One region of the Pseudarthrobacter sp. 05T312 genome, then DNA from elsewhere that is predicted to be linked to it. Evidence: riboswitches for the same ligand, from Rfam matches in the RefSeq annotation. Region 1 holds a riboswitch; each other region holds the start of a gene.
What was found. A riboswitch is a leader RNA that binds a small molecule or an ion and turns the genes downstream of it on or off. The one in region 1 is predicted to bind thiamine pyrophosphate.
Positions count from the first base shown of each region.

Region 2: it holds a riboswitch for thiamine pyrophosphate, as region 1 does, so the genes downstream of both, AC1DIP_RS03345 (FAD-dependent oxidoreductase) here and thiC (phosphomethylpyrimidine synthase ThiC) in region 1, are expected to answer to the same signal.
Region 3: it holds a riboswitch for thiamine pyrophosphate, as region 1 does, so the genes downstream of both, thiD (bifunctional hydroxymethylpyrimidine kinase/phosphomethylpyrimidine kinase) here and thiC (phosphomethylpyrimidine synthase ThiC) in region 1, are expected to answer to the same signal.
Region 4: it holds a riboswitch for thiamine pyrophosphate, as region 1 does, so the genes downstream of both, AC1DIP_RS05640 (ECF transporter S component) here and thiC (phosphomethylpyrimidine synthase ThiC) in region 1, are expected to answer to the same signal.

Region 1 is NZ_JBFTLY010000003.1:207,415-211,049, reverse strand. Features, by position in the region: gene AC1DIP_RS07000 (alpha/beta fold hydrolase) at 1-116, shown strand, start outside; gene thiC (phosphomethylpyrimidine synthase ThiC) at 113-1,939, opposite strand; TPP riboswitch at 1,935-2,042, opposite strand; gene AC1DIP_RS06990 (amidohydrolase family protein) at 2,120-3,202, shown strand; gene AC1DIP_RS06985 (VOC family protein) at 3,301-3,635, shown strand, end outside.
Region 2 is NZ_JBFTLY010000001.1:657,004-660,638, forward strand. Features, by position in the region: gene AC1DIP_RS03335 (RNB domain-containing ribonuclease) at 1-630, opposite strand, end outside; gene thiE (thiamine phosphate synthase) at 670-1,410, opposite strand; TPP riboswitch at 1,438-1,556, shown strand; gene AC1DIP_RS03345 (FAD-dependent oxidoreductase) at 1,549-2,847, shown strand; gene thiS (sulfur carrier protein ThiS) at 2,844-3,080, shown strand; gene AC1DIP_RS03355 (thiazole synthase) at 3,085-3,635, shown strand, end outside.
Region 3 is NZ_JBFTLY010000004.1:221,025-224,659, forward strand. Features, by position in the region: gene rplU (50S ribosomal protein L21) at 29-337, opposite strand; gene thiD (bifunctional hydroxymethylpyrimidine kinase/phosphomethylpyrimidine kinase) at 600-2,120, opposite strand; TPP riboswitch at 2,128-2,225, opposite strand; gene AC1DIP_RS08755 (Rne/Rng family ribonuclease) at 2,385-3,635, opposite strand, start outside.
Region 4 is NZ_JBFTLY010000002.1:327,995-331,629, reverse strand. Features, by position in the region: gene AC1DIP_RS05665 (Na+/H+ antiporter subunit D) at 1-259, shown strand, start outside; gene AC1DIP_RS05660 (Na+/H+ antiporter subunit E) at 256-801, shown strand; gene AC1DIP_RS05655 (MrpF/PhaF family protein) at 798-1,076, shown strand; gene mnhG (monovalent cation/H(+) antiporter subunit G) at 1,066-1,470, shown strand; gene AC1DIP_RS05645 (DUF4235 domain-containing protein) at 1,487-1,750, opposite strand; TPP riboswitch at 1,911-2,051, shown strand; gene AC1DIP_RS05640 (ECF transporter S component) at 2,119-2,742, shown strand; gene AC1DIP_RS05635 (ABC transporter ATP-binding protein) at 2,742-3,635, shown strand, end outside.

The DNA of each region.
Region 1 (3,635 bases):
CCCTGCACCGCGTTGCCGCGGGAGGGCACCGGCCCCAGGACTCCCTGGACGGGGACCGGGCCATCCGCCAGTTCATCAGTGGGGTCAGCAGGAGCCAGCCCGCCCGGGCGTCCTAGCCTTCGGCGGGGACCCGCAGCTCCGGCAGGTACACCTTGCCGCCGGCTGCCAGGAACTCCTCGCTCTTCTCCCGCATGCCGGAGGCCATGTCCGCCAGCGCAGCCTGCGCCTCCGCGGACCCGTATTCGTCCCGGATGTCCTGGCTGATCCGCATGGAGCAGAACTTCGGACCACACATGGAACAAAAGTGCGCCGTCTTGGCCGGTTCGGCCGGCAGCGTCTCATCGTGGAACGACTCCGCGGTCACGGGGTCCAAGGACAGCGCGAACTGGTCACGCCAGCGGAACTCGAACCTTGCCTTGGACAGGGCATCATCGCGCTCATGCGCCCCGGGGTGGCCCTTGGCCAGGTCTGCGGCGTGCGCTGCGATCTTGTAGGTGATCACCCCCGTTTTCACGTCGTCCTTGTTGGGCAGGCCCAGGTGTTCCTTCGGCGTGACGTAGCAAAGCATGGCAGTGCCGTACCGGGCGATTTCGGTGGCGCCAATGGCCGAGGTGATGTGGTCATACCCCGGCGCCACATCCGTCACCAGGGGCCCCAGGGTATAGAAGGGCGCACCCTTGCACAGTTCCTGCTGCCGCTCCACGTTCTCGCGGACCAGGTGGAAGGGAACGTGGCCTGGCCCTTCCACCATCACCTGCACGTCGTATTCCCAGGCCCGCTGCGTCAGTTCGGCGAGGGTGTCCAGTTCGGCGAACTGGGCGGCGTCGTTGGCGTCCGCCGTGGAGCCGGGGCGGAGGCCGTCGCCCAGCGAGAAGGCGACGTCGTATTTGGCGAAGATTTCGCAGAGCTCATCGAAGTGCGTGTACAGGAAGTTCTCCTGGTGGTGGGCCAGGCACCAGCCGGCCATGATCGAGCCGCCGCGCGAGACGATGCCGGTCACCCGGTTGGCCGTCAGCGGGACATACCGCAGCAGCACGCCGGCGTGGATGGTCATGTAGTCCACGCCCTGCTCGCACTGTTCGATCACGGTGTCGCGGAAGATCTCCCAAGTGAGGGCGTTGGCCTCGCCGTTGACCTTTTCCAGCGCCTGGTAGATCGGCACCGTCCCGATCGGCACGGGGGAGTTGCGGAGGATCCACTCCCGCGTGGTGTGGATGTCGTCGCCGGTGGAGAGGTCCATGACGGTGTCGGCGCCCCACTGGGTGGCCCACTGCAGCTTGTCCACTTCCTCGGCGATTGAACTCGTCACGGCGGAGTTGCCGATGTTCGCGTTGATCTTCACCAGGAAGGCCTTGCCGATGATCATGGGTTCGGATTCCGGATGGTTGATGTTGTTGGGAATGATGGCGCGGCCGGCAGCCACTTCGCTGCGCACCAACTCCACATCGCAGTTTTCGCGCAGGGCCACGAACCGCATTTCCTGCGTGACGATTCCCTGCCGGGCATAGTGCATCTGCGTCACCGTCCGGCCGTCGACGGCGCGGCGGGGCACCGGCTGCGCACCTTTCCACTCCGCGGAGGCGGCGCCGCGGCGCACGGCCGAGCGGCCGTCGTCGAGCAGGTTGCGCTCCCGGCCGCCGTAGGGCTCGGTGTCAGCCCGTGCCGCGATCCACTCGGAGCGGAAGGGCTGCAGGCCGCGGACGGGGTCGCTGCCGGGTCCGGCGGTCCGGTAGGTCCGGAAGGGTGCGTTCGGCTGGCCGTTGGGGGACGGCTCAAGGGCAATTTCGGTCACCGGTACCCGGATCCCGGACGCCTCATCCGCAACGTAGGCGAGTGAATGCGACTTCAGCGACTGGGTTACCGGCGGCACTGAAGCGTCGCCGGGCTCCCCGTCGGACGGTTGGAGGGCAGGGTTCAACTGGGTGTTTTGCGTACTCAAGGGAATACTCACTTCCTTCGCCGGCATTACCCGGACAGGTTCAACGGTCGCAGGCTGCGTCAGCCCGATCTCAGCCCCTGCAAGGGCACCCGTGTGGTCAGGAACGAAGCTACCACAGGCACCTGGAGCGCCCTTGTCATAATTCCGGTGCTAGCCTGACCGGGCATCGAAAGGAGCCCCATGGCAGACATCATCCACTTCCGAGGCCCCGTCCTCACTGCACCGGACAGGGTGCGGCACGGGCTCTGGTCCGTGGACGGCAGGCTTACGTTCAGCAGGCCGGCGGCTGCTCCGGACCGGATTTTGGACGGCTGGGTGCTCCCGGGCTTCGTGGACGCGCACTGCCACATTGGGCTGGGTGCCGCTGGTCCGGTCGAACCCGCGGCCGCCAGGGACCAGGCGCGCGCGGACCTCAACGCCGGAACCTTGCTGGTCCGGGACGCGGGTTCGCCGGCAGATACCCGCTGGATGCAGGGCGGCAGGGACTTCCCGGTGTTGATCCGGGCCGGGCGCCATATCGCCCGGACGCGCCGCTACCTGCGGGGGTTCGCCGAGGAAGTGGAGCCCGGGGGCCTCGTGGAGGCCGTCCGCAAGCAGGCGCGCGACGGCGACGGCTGGGTCAAGCTCGTGGGGGACTGGATTGACCGCGGCGCAGGCGACTTGTCGCCGTCGTTTCCTGCCGACGTCGTACGCGATGCCGTCCGGGCCGCACACGACGAAGGGGCCCGGGTGACAGCGCACTGCTTCGCCGAAGACACCCTGGACCAGGTGCTGGACGCAGGCATTGACTGCGTCGAGCACGCTACCGGGCTGCTGCCCCGCCACGTGCCCCGGTTCGTGGAGCAAGGTGTACCGATCGTGCCCACGCTCATCAATATCGCCACCTTCCCCGACATTGCTGCGCAGGCGGAGCCCAAGTTCCCGCGGTATGCCGCCCACATGCGCGCCCTCTGGGAACGCAGGATGGAGCGGGTGGCGGAAGCCCATGCCGCGGGGGTCCGCATTTTTGCCGGTACCGACGCCGGCAGCGTGATCCGGCACGGCAGGATCACGGACGAAATCCTGGCCCTGCACGGCGCCGGCCTGCCCATGGACGCGGCCCTCGACTCCGCCTGCTGGGCAGCACGAACGTGGCTGGGAGCGGACGGAGTGGAGGAAGGGGCCCGCGCCGACGTCGTCGTGTGCCGGGAAGACCCGCGGGCGGCGCGGGAGACCATTACGGCCCTGGAGCACGTGGTGCTGGGCGGGCGGATCATTCGCTGACAAACGGCTCACCGGGACTTGGAATAAATTGAAGCTTCAAGTAATTTTAAAGTGTGACAGGCCGCCAACGGGACGGCCGCCAATGCAAGGAGCCTTCAATGACCGCATCAGCCAGCAGCCAGGATCTTCTTCCTGCCGACCTCGCCATGGGCACCGTGATGCTCAAGGTGGGCGACATGAAGGTCATGACCGACTACTACCAGCGCGCACTGGGCCTTGAGGTGGTCGCCGAGCAGGATGGCGGGCTCTACCTTGGCCGCCTCGGCAGGCCGTTGGTCCACCTCGCGCCGGCTCCCGGACTGCACCTTCCCGGCAGGGGAGAGGCAGGCCTGTTCCACACCGCGCTGCTCTTCGAGGACCAGGCTTCCCTCGCCGCCACCGTCGCCACTGCAGCCCAGTACGAGCCGCGGGCCTTCACCGGCAGCGCCGACCA
Region 2 (3,635 bases), on a different contig from region 1:
GCCTTCACGCGCCCGTTCCAGTGCCACCCGCTTCAGTCCCACCTCGCGGAGCAGCCGAAGGACGGGAGGGGCGGTCCCGGCGTCGAGGTCGGCCTGGGCGCCCTTGTAGCTGAGCTTGTCGCGGCTGCGGATCCGCGCCCGCCGGACACCCACGCTCAGCACCGTCGCGTCGCCGTCGAGCGTGAAGTCCCAGACGAAAGCCGAACACTCCTGGCCCGGGAGCAGGCTCCCGGCCCCCTCGCTGATCACCTCCGGATGCAGCGGGATCCGCCCGTCCGGGGCGTAGAACGTCTGGCCGCGGCGCCGGGTTTCGGCGTCCAGCGGGCCACCCGGTGCAACGAATGCAGGGACGTCGGCGATGGCGTACAGGACGCGGTAGCCGTTGCCGTCGGGTTCGATGAAGACTGCCTGGTCCAGGTCCGTGGAGGATGCCGGATCGATGGTGACGAATTCGACGGCGGTCAGGTCGTAGGAAGGCAGCTTCAACGCCGCGACGGCGGCCCGGGCGTCTTCCACAGCGTCGGCAGGGTACGGGCCCGGCAGCTCAAGCTCGGTCCGCAGCAGGCCCAACGCCTCTTCCAGGGCGTTCCTGTGGTCATGGACGTTGGGGGCCAACCGATGATGTGACACAAAATTCAGCGTAGCCCCAAGTCCCGGGATTATGCAGGCTCAGCCGTCCAGCGCGCCGAGGAGCGAGGCTGCGGCTGCTGCGGGGTCGGGGGCCTCTGTGATGGCGCGCACCACCACGATGCGGCGGGCACCGGCCTCCACCACCTCGCGGACGTTTCCGTGGTCGATGCCGCCGATGGCAAACCACGGGACGGGATCCCCGGCCTGCCCGGAGGCGCCGGCGGCGTACTGCACCAGTTCAGGCCCGACGGCGGCCCTGCCGGGTTTGGTGGGTGTGGCCCACACCGGCCCCACGCAGAAATAGTCCAGACCGGACGGGCCGCCGGTTGCCGCGAGGGCCGCGTCGACCTGGCCCGTGGTGTGGCTGGAGAGGCCGATGGCGGCGTTGCCGTTGACCAGGGTGCGCGCCGCAGCCAGCGGAAGGTCCTTTTGGCCGATGTGGAACACCGGTGCCCCGGACAGCACGGCGATATCGGCGCGGTCATTGACGGCCCAGAGTTTCCCGTGCCGCACCGCCGTCTCCTTCAAGGCCGCCAGGAGGTCCAGTTCCTCGGCGGCCTCGATGGTCTTGTCGCGCAGCTGGATGATGTCCACGCCCCCGGCAAACGCGGCGTCCACGAACTCCGCAAAGTCGCCGCGCGCAGCGCGCGCATCGGTGCACAGGTACAGGCGGGCTGCCTTCAGGGCATCGTTGTGGCCCGCGTTGGCAACTTCGGCCGTGCCGGCCGGGATTGCTGGAGCGTGGGGGCCCGGGGGCAGGGAGGAAGCGGACACATTCATGCCTGCAAGCCTAGTTCCTCTAAACTGGGCTGGTACTGCGGGAGCCCGCGGCAGCTGTCACAAAGCGCCGGGCTGAGAGGGCGTCAGAGCCGACCGCTTGACCTGATCCGGTTAATGCCGGCGTAGGGAAGGAACCATATGAGCACCCCCGTTGACCATCGCGCCGGGCCGCCCGGTGCTCCCCGTTCCACGGTCCACGCAGACGTCGCCGTCATCGGCGGCGGGGTGGTGGGCCATGGCATCGCCTGGGAGGCGCAGTGCTCCGGCCGCTCCGTGGCCCTGATCGATGACGCACCCGGAAGCGGCGCAAGCTGGGCCGCCGCAGGGATGCTGGCCCCCGTCAGCGAACTGCACTACCAGGAGGAGGACCTCCTGGAACTGATGCTTGACGCGTCCTCCCGCTGGCCCGGTTTCGCCGCAGGCATCGCAGGAGCCACCGGCGCGGATTCCGGATACCTGACGACGCCGACACTCGCCGTGGGTGCCGACGCCGCGGACCGCCGCGCCCTGATGGACCTCCGCGCCGTACAGCAGGCCAACGGACTTGCCGTGGAACCCCTGACGGTGAGGGAAGCCCGCCAACGCGAGCCGCTCCTCAGCCCCGCCATCGCCTGCGCCCTGGACACTCCCGCGGACCACCAGGTAGATCCGCGCCGCCTGGTGGCTGCCCTGCGGCGGGCCCTCGCCGGCGCCGTCCGCGGGAAGCCTGGCCTGGCCGCGGCAGGGGCGGTGGATGGGTATGCCGTGCCGGACCGGGCTGGCGGACTGCTGTGGGAGGGCGGAAGCGTCGTCGGCACCTCCCTTGCCGGTGGCGGCACCGTCCTGGCAACGGAGACCATTGTGGCCAACGGCCTGCAGGCAGGGGACCTTGGCGGCCTGCCCGGCGGCCTCGACCTGCCCCTGCGCCCGGTACACGGCGACATCCTCCGCCTCGCCGTTCCGCCTCACCTCCAGCCCCTGGTGACGTCCACCGTGCGCGGGCTGGTGCACGGCGTCCCCGTCTACATCGTTCCCCGGCAGGACGGAACCGTGGTCATCGGAGCCACCCAGCGCGAGGACGCCCTGTCCGATGCCGTGAGCGCCGGAGGCGTCTACCAGCTGCTGCGCGATGCCCAGGCGCTGGTTCCCGCCGTCGCCGAACTGGAACTGCTCGAGTGCACCGCCCGGGCCCGGCCCGGAACCCCCGACAATGCACCGCTGCTGGGCCGTGTGCCGGCGGCCGACGGATCCGCCGGCAATCAGGCCGGGCACGTCCCGGGACTCATCATCGCCACCGGGTTCTTCCGGCACGGGGTGCTGCTCACTCCCGCGGCCGCGGCCATCTGCGCCGGGTTGCTGGAGGGGCATGCCGACCCGCGCTGGGCGCCTTTCAGCCCGGAGCGCTTCTCGCGTCCGGCCGCCGCCGGCACAAACCACCACATCAAGGAGACAGCGTGAACATCACCCTGAACGGAAACACCCACACGGTGGCGGACGGCACCTCCATCACCACGCTCGTCAGCCAGGTCACCGGACGCCCGCTGGCACCCAACGGCCAGGCGACGGACGGCGGGAAGCTGGGGGTCGCCGTCGCCCATAATGCCCAGGTGGTGCCGCGGAGCCAATGGTTCGCCACGGCGCTCGCCGAGGGCGACGACATTGAACTTGTCACGGCAGTACAGGGAGGCTGACACCATGACCGAAACCAGCACCATCAACCCGGCCGGGAATCCCGGCGCCGCCGACGCCCTGGTGATTGACGGCGTCGCCCTCGGATCCCGGCTGATCATGGGCACCGGCGGGGCACCCAGCCTGGACGGCCTGGGCGCTGCACTCCTGGCCTCCGGCACCGCCCTGACCACCGTGGCCATGCGCCGGTACTCCACCGCGGAAACCGGCTCGCTGTTCCAGCTGTTGGTGGACCACGGGATCCGCGTGCTGCCCAACACTGCAGGCTGCTTCACGGCCAGGGATGCCGTCCTCACGGCGGAGCTTGCCCGGGAGGCGCTGGAGACCGACTGGGTGAAGCTGGAAGTCATTGCCGATGAGCAGACCCTGCTGCCCGATGCCGTGGAACTGGTGGACGCCACGGAGCAGCTGGTCAACCGGGGGTTCAAGGTCTTCGCCTACACCAACGACGACCCCGTACTTGCCCTGCGGCTGGAGAACCTGGGCGCCACCGCCGTCATGCCGCTCGGAGCCCCGATCGGCACCGGCCTGGGAATCCTGAACCCGCACAACATCGA
Region 3 (3,635 bases), on a different contig from region 1:
GTTGAAATACCTGAACAGTAACCGGTGGTTACTTAATGCCGGTGATCTTGACCTTGGTCAGTTCCTGGCGGTGACCCTGGCGCTTCTTGTAGCCGGTCTTGTTCTTGAACTTCTGGATGACAATCTTAGGACCACGCAGGTCCTGGAGGATTTCAGCCGTAACAGTTACCTTGGCCAGGTCAGCGGCGGCGGAGGTGACCTTGTCACCATCAACCAGGAGCAGTGCGGGCAGCTCGATGGTGCTGCCGGCTCCACCGGCGACGCGGTTCAGGGTAACGAAGTCTCCAACGGAAACCTTCTCTTGGCGGCCGCCTGCGCGGACAATCGCGTACACCACTTGGGAACTCACTTCTCTCGACGTTTATTACAAAATTTGCGTGCGGAACCGACTCAAAAAAGTCAGGGTTCCCGCTGTGCCTCAACGCCGTGGGGTCATAACCCAAGTGTTGGCGTAAGCACCGAAGATCTAGAATACGCTAAATCCATCTACGGCCGCAAATGAGGCTGGTTCCGGCGGCCCGGGTGTGGTAGTAACCACACTCCGGCAGGCAGCACCGCAACCATGAACTCCATCATAGCGGCGGTGCTGCCCGCAGGAGTCAGGAATGGAGCCTCGGCGCGTCGAAGAATTCCACTTCCAGGCGGCAGGACTGCTTGAACGCGGTCACCATGGCCTCCCGCTCGGCGTCCGAGGCCTTCCGGCCAGCTGCGTCCACGATGGCGATGGCGCGGCGCGTTGCTTCGGCAAATCCTTCGTCGGCATACGTCCGCAGCCAGGCCGCGTAGGCGTGCCCCTCCGGCTCCAAGGAGGCAACAAACTGGCCGTGCAGCTTTTCGCCCACCTCGGCGTAGAGCCAGAAGCAGGGAAGGACGGCGGCGGCCAGGACGGCGTAGCTGCCCGACGCCGACGCTGCGGTGAGGTGGTCCACGTAGGCCTTGGTGACGGGGCCGAGGCCGTTCTGGGCGGGCCGGGTGCTGAGCCAGGAACGGTGCAGTTCCGACTCCACCTCCAGGCACTGCTGCGAGGACCCGGCCCAGAACAGCTGTTCCGCTTCCGAGGGAGCCAGGGCGCTGGCGCGGGCCAACACCCGGGAGTATCCGTTCAGGTACAGGGCATCCTGGGCCAGGTAGTAGGCGAAGTCCTTCTCGGGAAGGTCCCCGGCGGCCAGGCCGTGAATGAAGTCCAGGGCGTAGATGTCCGCGAGGTCCTGTTGGGCTTCTGCCCAGAGCCGTGCAGCGAAGCCGCCTTCCGCGGGGGCAGGCCGCACATGGTGGAAGTGGTGCACCGGCCCGTTTCCCTGGCCCACCTCGAGCTGCTCCGAGTTTTCAAGGGCGCCTGCCAGCCATGGCTTGACCGTCCGGAGGGATGCCTCCCAGTCGCCCAAGCGAGCCTGGACGGTGGCCATCGCGGAAGACAGGGAACAGCCGGTGCCGTGGCTGTTGCGGGTGTTGATGCGGTTTCCCGGCACCTCCACCACTTCCTGTGCGAGGAGGCCAGCCGTATTGACCAGCGCATCCGGGCAGTCCGCACCCGCCAGGTGACCGCCCTTGACCAGGATGGTGGCGCCGGTGGCGTCCGCCAGGTGCCGCCCCTGCTCCAGCGCGGCCGCCCAGCTGTCGGCAGGGTCCGCACCCACCAGCATGGCAAGCTCCGGCAGGTTGGGAGTGATGAGGTTGGCCAGGGGCAGCAGGTCCCGGAGCGCGGCCTCGGCGGACTCCTCCAGCAGCCTGTCGCCGCTGGTGGCCACCATGACCGGGTCCAGGACCACGACGGCGGGACGGACCTTCTCCAGCCAGTGCCGGACGGTGCGGATCACGGCCTCGTCCCCCAGCATGCCGATCTTGACGGCGTCGATCGAGATGTCATCGCTGACCGCGTCCAGCTGCTGGGCGAGGAAAGCCACGGGAGGAACGTGGACGGACTGCACGCCGCGGGTGTTCTGTGCCGTCAGGGCGGTAATGGCAGCCATGCCGTATCCGCCGTGGGCGGCAATGCTTTTCAGGTCGGCCTGGATGCCTGCGCCCCCGGACGGGTCGGAGCCGGCGATGGACAGGACCCGCGGGACGTCCCGGCCGGTGGGCAGCCCGGTGCGGACGGAGGAGGCAGCTGGCAGGGGCATGGAAAGGGTCGAAGACAAGAGACATCCCTTCGCCGGTACTAGCCGGACAGGTTCAACGGGTCTGGATCTCAGCCGGCCTGCTGCGCGGCACCCCGTGTCGGTTCCTACCCTAGCCCGTGCGCCGCAGCCGGGGAAAAGGGTGACAACGGCCGCCGCAGAATAGACCGCCCCGGAACAGCAGGAATCCCCGCCCCGCACGGTCCACCCGGAAATCCCGGTGGACCGATGCGCAGGACGGGGATTCCTGGCTGGACGCTCCTGTGGCTAGAGTTCCGAGGCAGGCACCCCGACGCCGAGGATGATGGGTTCCTCGGCCGCCTTGCGCGGTTCCGGCTGGTCCTTCGCCGGTTCGGGGGCCTTGGCTGCGTGCGAGTGCCCACCGGCATCAGCCTGGACGTTTTCATGGTGCTGGACAGCGGTCTCGTTGGCGGAACCCTGGGCACGGCTGGCGGCCCGGTGGCGCCGGGGCCGGCGTTGCCGGGACTGCTCCAGCGTGTGGTCCGAATAGTCCTTTTCAGGCGACGCCTCAGGAGCGGCACCGGCGCGGCCTTCTGCCGTCCCGCCGTCGGCCTGCCCTTCCGGCGCGACCTCTCCTGCTGCCTGCACGGCCTCTGCCTGCCTGGCAGGGGCGTTCTCCACGGGGGAAGCCGGCTGGCCCAGGTGGGCGAATGCTTCCGCAAGCCGGTCCAGCGTCAGGGCAGGCTTCGGATGCTGTTCCCCGGCGTGCTCCACGAACGGAAGAGGGACTTCCTCGCCGCCGAACGTGAGGACGGCTGCGGGACGTGCCGGGGCATCGGCGTCGTGCGTCTCCTCAACGGGTACCGGCGCAGGCTCCACGGACGGCACCTGCCGGGCTGCCGCCACCTCGTCGTCGTGCAGGTGGGCTGCATGGGCGGCAGCGGCGATGTTTGCGAGGGCAAGCCTGGTGGCCTCCGCCTTGGCGTGCCGCTCGGCGTCGGACGGGTCCGGCTGGACGGTGTGGACATGCACGGCAGGTGCCGGGGCAGCCTCGGGCTGCTGGCCGCCGCGTCCGCGCCGCCGCTTGCGTTCGGTCCGGACACCGGGCTGGCCGTTGTCGTTCCGCTGCGCTTCCGGGCGCGTTTCCGCCCGGGCTTCGGGCCGGTTGTCGGTGCGCTGGACGTGGTGCTCGGCCGCCACGATGTTGGCCCGGCGGTGCTCCACGGGATCGTCATGGGTCACGACGCCCCGGCCGGCGCAGGCCTCGCACTGCTCGCCGAACACTTCGAGCAGGCCGGTGCCCATGCGCTTGCGGGTCATCTGGACCAGGCCGAGTGAGGTCACTTCGGCAACCTGGTGCTTGGTCCGGTCCCGGCCCAGGCACTCCACCAGGCGGCGCAGGACCAGGTCGCGGTTGGATTCGAGCACCATGTCGATGAAGTCGATCACGATGATGCCGCCGATGTCGCGAAGCCGGAGCTGGCGCACCACTTCCTCGGCCGCTTCGAGGTTGTTCTTGGTGACGGTTTCCTCAAGGTTGCCGCCGCTGCCGGTGAA
Region 4 (3,635 bases), on a different contig from region 1:
CCTTGCCCCTCCTGCCGCGAGGGTTTCCGGTCCGGGAGCCAAGGTGAACAACACCGTGACCCTCCTGCCGCGGACCATGGTGGGTTCCACGGCCGGCCTCGTGGTGCTCGGTGTCGCCCTGACCGTCTTCGCCGGACCATTGTTCGCTCTTTCCGACCGGGCAGCCCGGGACATGCTTGACCGGACGCCGTACATCCAGGCGGTGCTGGGTGAGGCTACCGCCGTTCCCGCCGCCACCGCCGTGGGAGGAGGACGATGAGCCGCAAACGCATTTCGCTGCGCCAGGAACTGCCGCTCCTGGTCTGGCTGGTGGTTGTGTGGGGCGCCCTCTGGCAGGATTTCAGCCCCGGCAACCTCCTCTTCGGGGCCCTGCTGGCCGTTGGCGTGGCCCGGCTCTTCTACCTCCCGCCGGTGGAACTCAGTGGCCGGTTCAATATCCTCTACGCCGTGCCTTTTGCGCTGGCCTTCGTGGGCAAGGTGGTGGTGGCCAGCGCCCAGGTCCTGTACCTGGCAGCGGTCCGCGGCCCCAAGGTGACCAATGCCGTGGTCGCGGTCAAGCTGCGCAGCCACCAGGACCTGATCGTCACTGCCACGGGACACGTGATTTCCCTGATCCCGGGCTCCCTGGTGGTTGAGGTGGACCGTTCCACGTCCACCCTGTACCTGCACGCACTCAACATCACCTCCGAGAAGGACGTGGAGGGCCTCCGGAACGAGGTCCGTTCCATTGAAGCGGGCCTGATCCGCATCATGGGCACCGCGGATGAACTCGAAGAGGTCCGTATGGAGGCCAGCGCATGATGCACGTTGTCCTGGCTGTCACAGCCGTCATTTTTTCGCTGGCGGCCGCCGGTGCCATTATCCGTATCGCCCGTGGCCCGTCGCTGCTGGACCGGGTGCTGGCTGCGGATGTGCTGCTCGCCATCCTGGCCGGGGCGCTGTGCATCGATATGGCAGTGAACCGGCACCTGAACAACCTGATGCTGGTGGTGGCCATCTCCATCATCGGGTTCATTGGGTCCGTGACCGTGGCCAGGTTCGTGGCCGACAGGAGGGTCAAACCCAATGAATCCTGACTTCTCCGGCCCCGACGCCTGGATCGACCTCGTCTCCGCCGTGTTCATGGTGGTGGGCGCCCTCATGTCCCTGGGTGCCTCGATAGGCCTGCTGCGGTTCCCGGACCTCCTGAGCCGCATGCACGCCGCCACGAAGCCCCAGGTCCTGGGCCTCTTCCTGCTGCTGGCGGCCATCGGGCTGCAGATGCGGACGTGGTGGGTGTGGCCGGTCCTGGTGGTGGCGTGGATCTTCCAGTTGCTCACGGTGCCTGTGTCCGCCCACATGGTGGGCCGTGCCGGCTACCGCACCAAGCACCTGCACCGGGAACTGCTCACCGCCGATGAACTCGAAGCCGTGGTGCAAAAAGCCGCCGCCGAGACTGCCCGGAAGGACAGCCCCGACGACGGCCGGTAACGCCAAGGGCAGGACGCTAGACGATGTCCTGGGTCTTCGCGAAGCGGGTGATGGCGCGCTGGGTTCCGCGGTTGGCCAGGACCTGGATGATGGCACTGACCGACGCCGAGATCAGCGCAAAGGTCAGCGCGGAACGCAGGCTGGTGGGTACGTCCTCGTGCTTGCCGGTGGGCGGCTTCTGTCCGGTGGTCTTTTCCCAGATGGCATTGACCAGCTTGGTGCCGGCGAGGCCTGCGCCGAGGCTCACGGCTGTCCCGAGCAGTTTGATGAGAAGGTTCATTCCAGGTACTCCTTGCGGGCGGAAAACGGACTGCCCCCAGCCTAGCCGGTCATATCCGGGGGATTGGCGCCCGCAGCCCGCAATCCAGCCCTGCCAGGTGTAAACTTGACCACGCCCAACAGGGCACAACAACAAGCGTTACCCACACGAAAAGCAACACTAAAAACGACAGGGGAGCGCCGCCGTCGGGCAACCTGGCATTAGCCGGGCACCGCAGGTGGGCGCTGAGAGTGCGGACAGCCGCAGACCCTCGAACCTGATCCGGTTAGTACCGGCGCAAGGGAGTCGAGTTCTCAAAGTGTCGCGGTTCCACGGCCACAGGCCGCCGGCCGGGTCCACTTTCCCCTCCTGTTTCCCAGGAGGATCACATGAGTACTGCAGCAATCAAGAAGACCACCAGCAAGTCCTGGCGCGTCGTGGACATCGTCGTCGCCGCGCTGGTGGCCATCGCGGGCGGCGTCATTTTCTGGGCCTGGGACCAGGGTGCCGCCGCCCTGTCCGCCCCCATGAACGCCGCCTACCCGCCCCTGACCGGCCTGCTCGCCGGCGGCTGGATGATTCCCGGCGTGCTGGGGATGCTCATCATCCGCAAGCCCGGGGCCGCCCTGTTCTGCGAGACCGTCGCAGCCACCGGCGAGCTGCTGATGGGTTCCCAGTACGGCGCCTCGGTCCTTTTCTCCGGTTTCATCCAGGGGCTGGGCGCGGAAATCATCTTCGCAATCTTCGTGTACCGGAAGTTTAACCTGCCCGTATCGCTGCTGGCCGGCGCCGCGGCCGGATTCTTCTGCGGCCTGAATGATTCGTTCGCACCGTGGGGCTGGAACATCGCCTACTCGGGCGCCGACAAGCTGGCCTACATCGTCCTCACCACCATTTCCGGGGCCATCCTGGCGGGCGCCCTGGCCTGGCTGGCCACCCGAGGCCTGGCACGCACCGGCGTGCTGAGCTCCTTCGCGTCCCGCAAGGCCGCAACGGAGCCCGTCTTCTCCTGATGGCACCCTCCCAGGACTCCGGCGCGGTCCGCCCCGCCGCCGTCACCGCCCGTGGCTGGGGCTGGCGGCATGCCGGCCGGCCCAAACCCGCCGTCCACGGCCTTGACCTGGACATCGCCCCGGGGGAGCGGGTGCTCCTGCTCGGGCCCTCCGGCGCCGGGAAGTCCACGCTGCTGCATGCGCTGGCCGGCGTCCTGGGAGACATCAACGACGACGGCGAGGCAGGCGACGCCGACGAGTCCGGTTCGCTCCTGGTGGACGGAGCCGCGCCCCGTGCCCGGCGCGGCCGCGCCGGGCTGATGCAGCAGGACCCCGAAACGCAGGTGGTCCTTTCCCGGGTGGGGGACGACGTCGCCTTCGGCGCCGAAAACCTCGCCGTGCCCCGCGACGCGATCTGGCCGCGCGTGCACGCGGCGCTTGCCGACGTCGGACTCTCCCACCTCCCGCTGGACCACCCGACGTCGGCCCTGTCCGGCGGCCAAAAGCAGCGCCTGGCGCTCGCCGGCATCCTGGCGATGCGCCCCGGCCTGATCCTGCTGGACGAGCCCACCGCCAACCTGGACCCGGACGGCGTGCTGGAGGTCCGCAACGCAGTGGCCCGCTCCCTGGACAAAACCGGCGCCACGCTGGTGGTGGTGGAGCACCGGGTATCCGTGTGGAAGGACATGGTGGATCGGATCATTGTCCTGCAGCCCGGCTCCGCCAGCGATCCTGCGGTGCTCCTGGACGGGCCCCCGGACCGCGTGCTCGGTGAGGCGCGGACCATGCTGGCCGCGGCCGGCGTGTGGGTGCCCGGGTATGTGCCCGCGACCCGTCCCCGCGCCGCCGTCCCGGCCGCGGGAACGGGGAACCTGTTGCTGGCGGCAGAGCAGCTGGCCGTATCCCGCGAACGC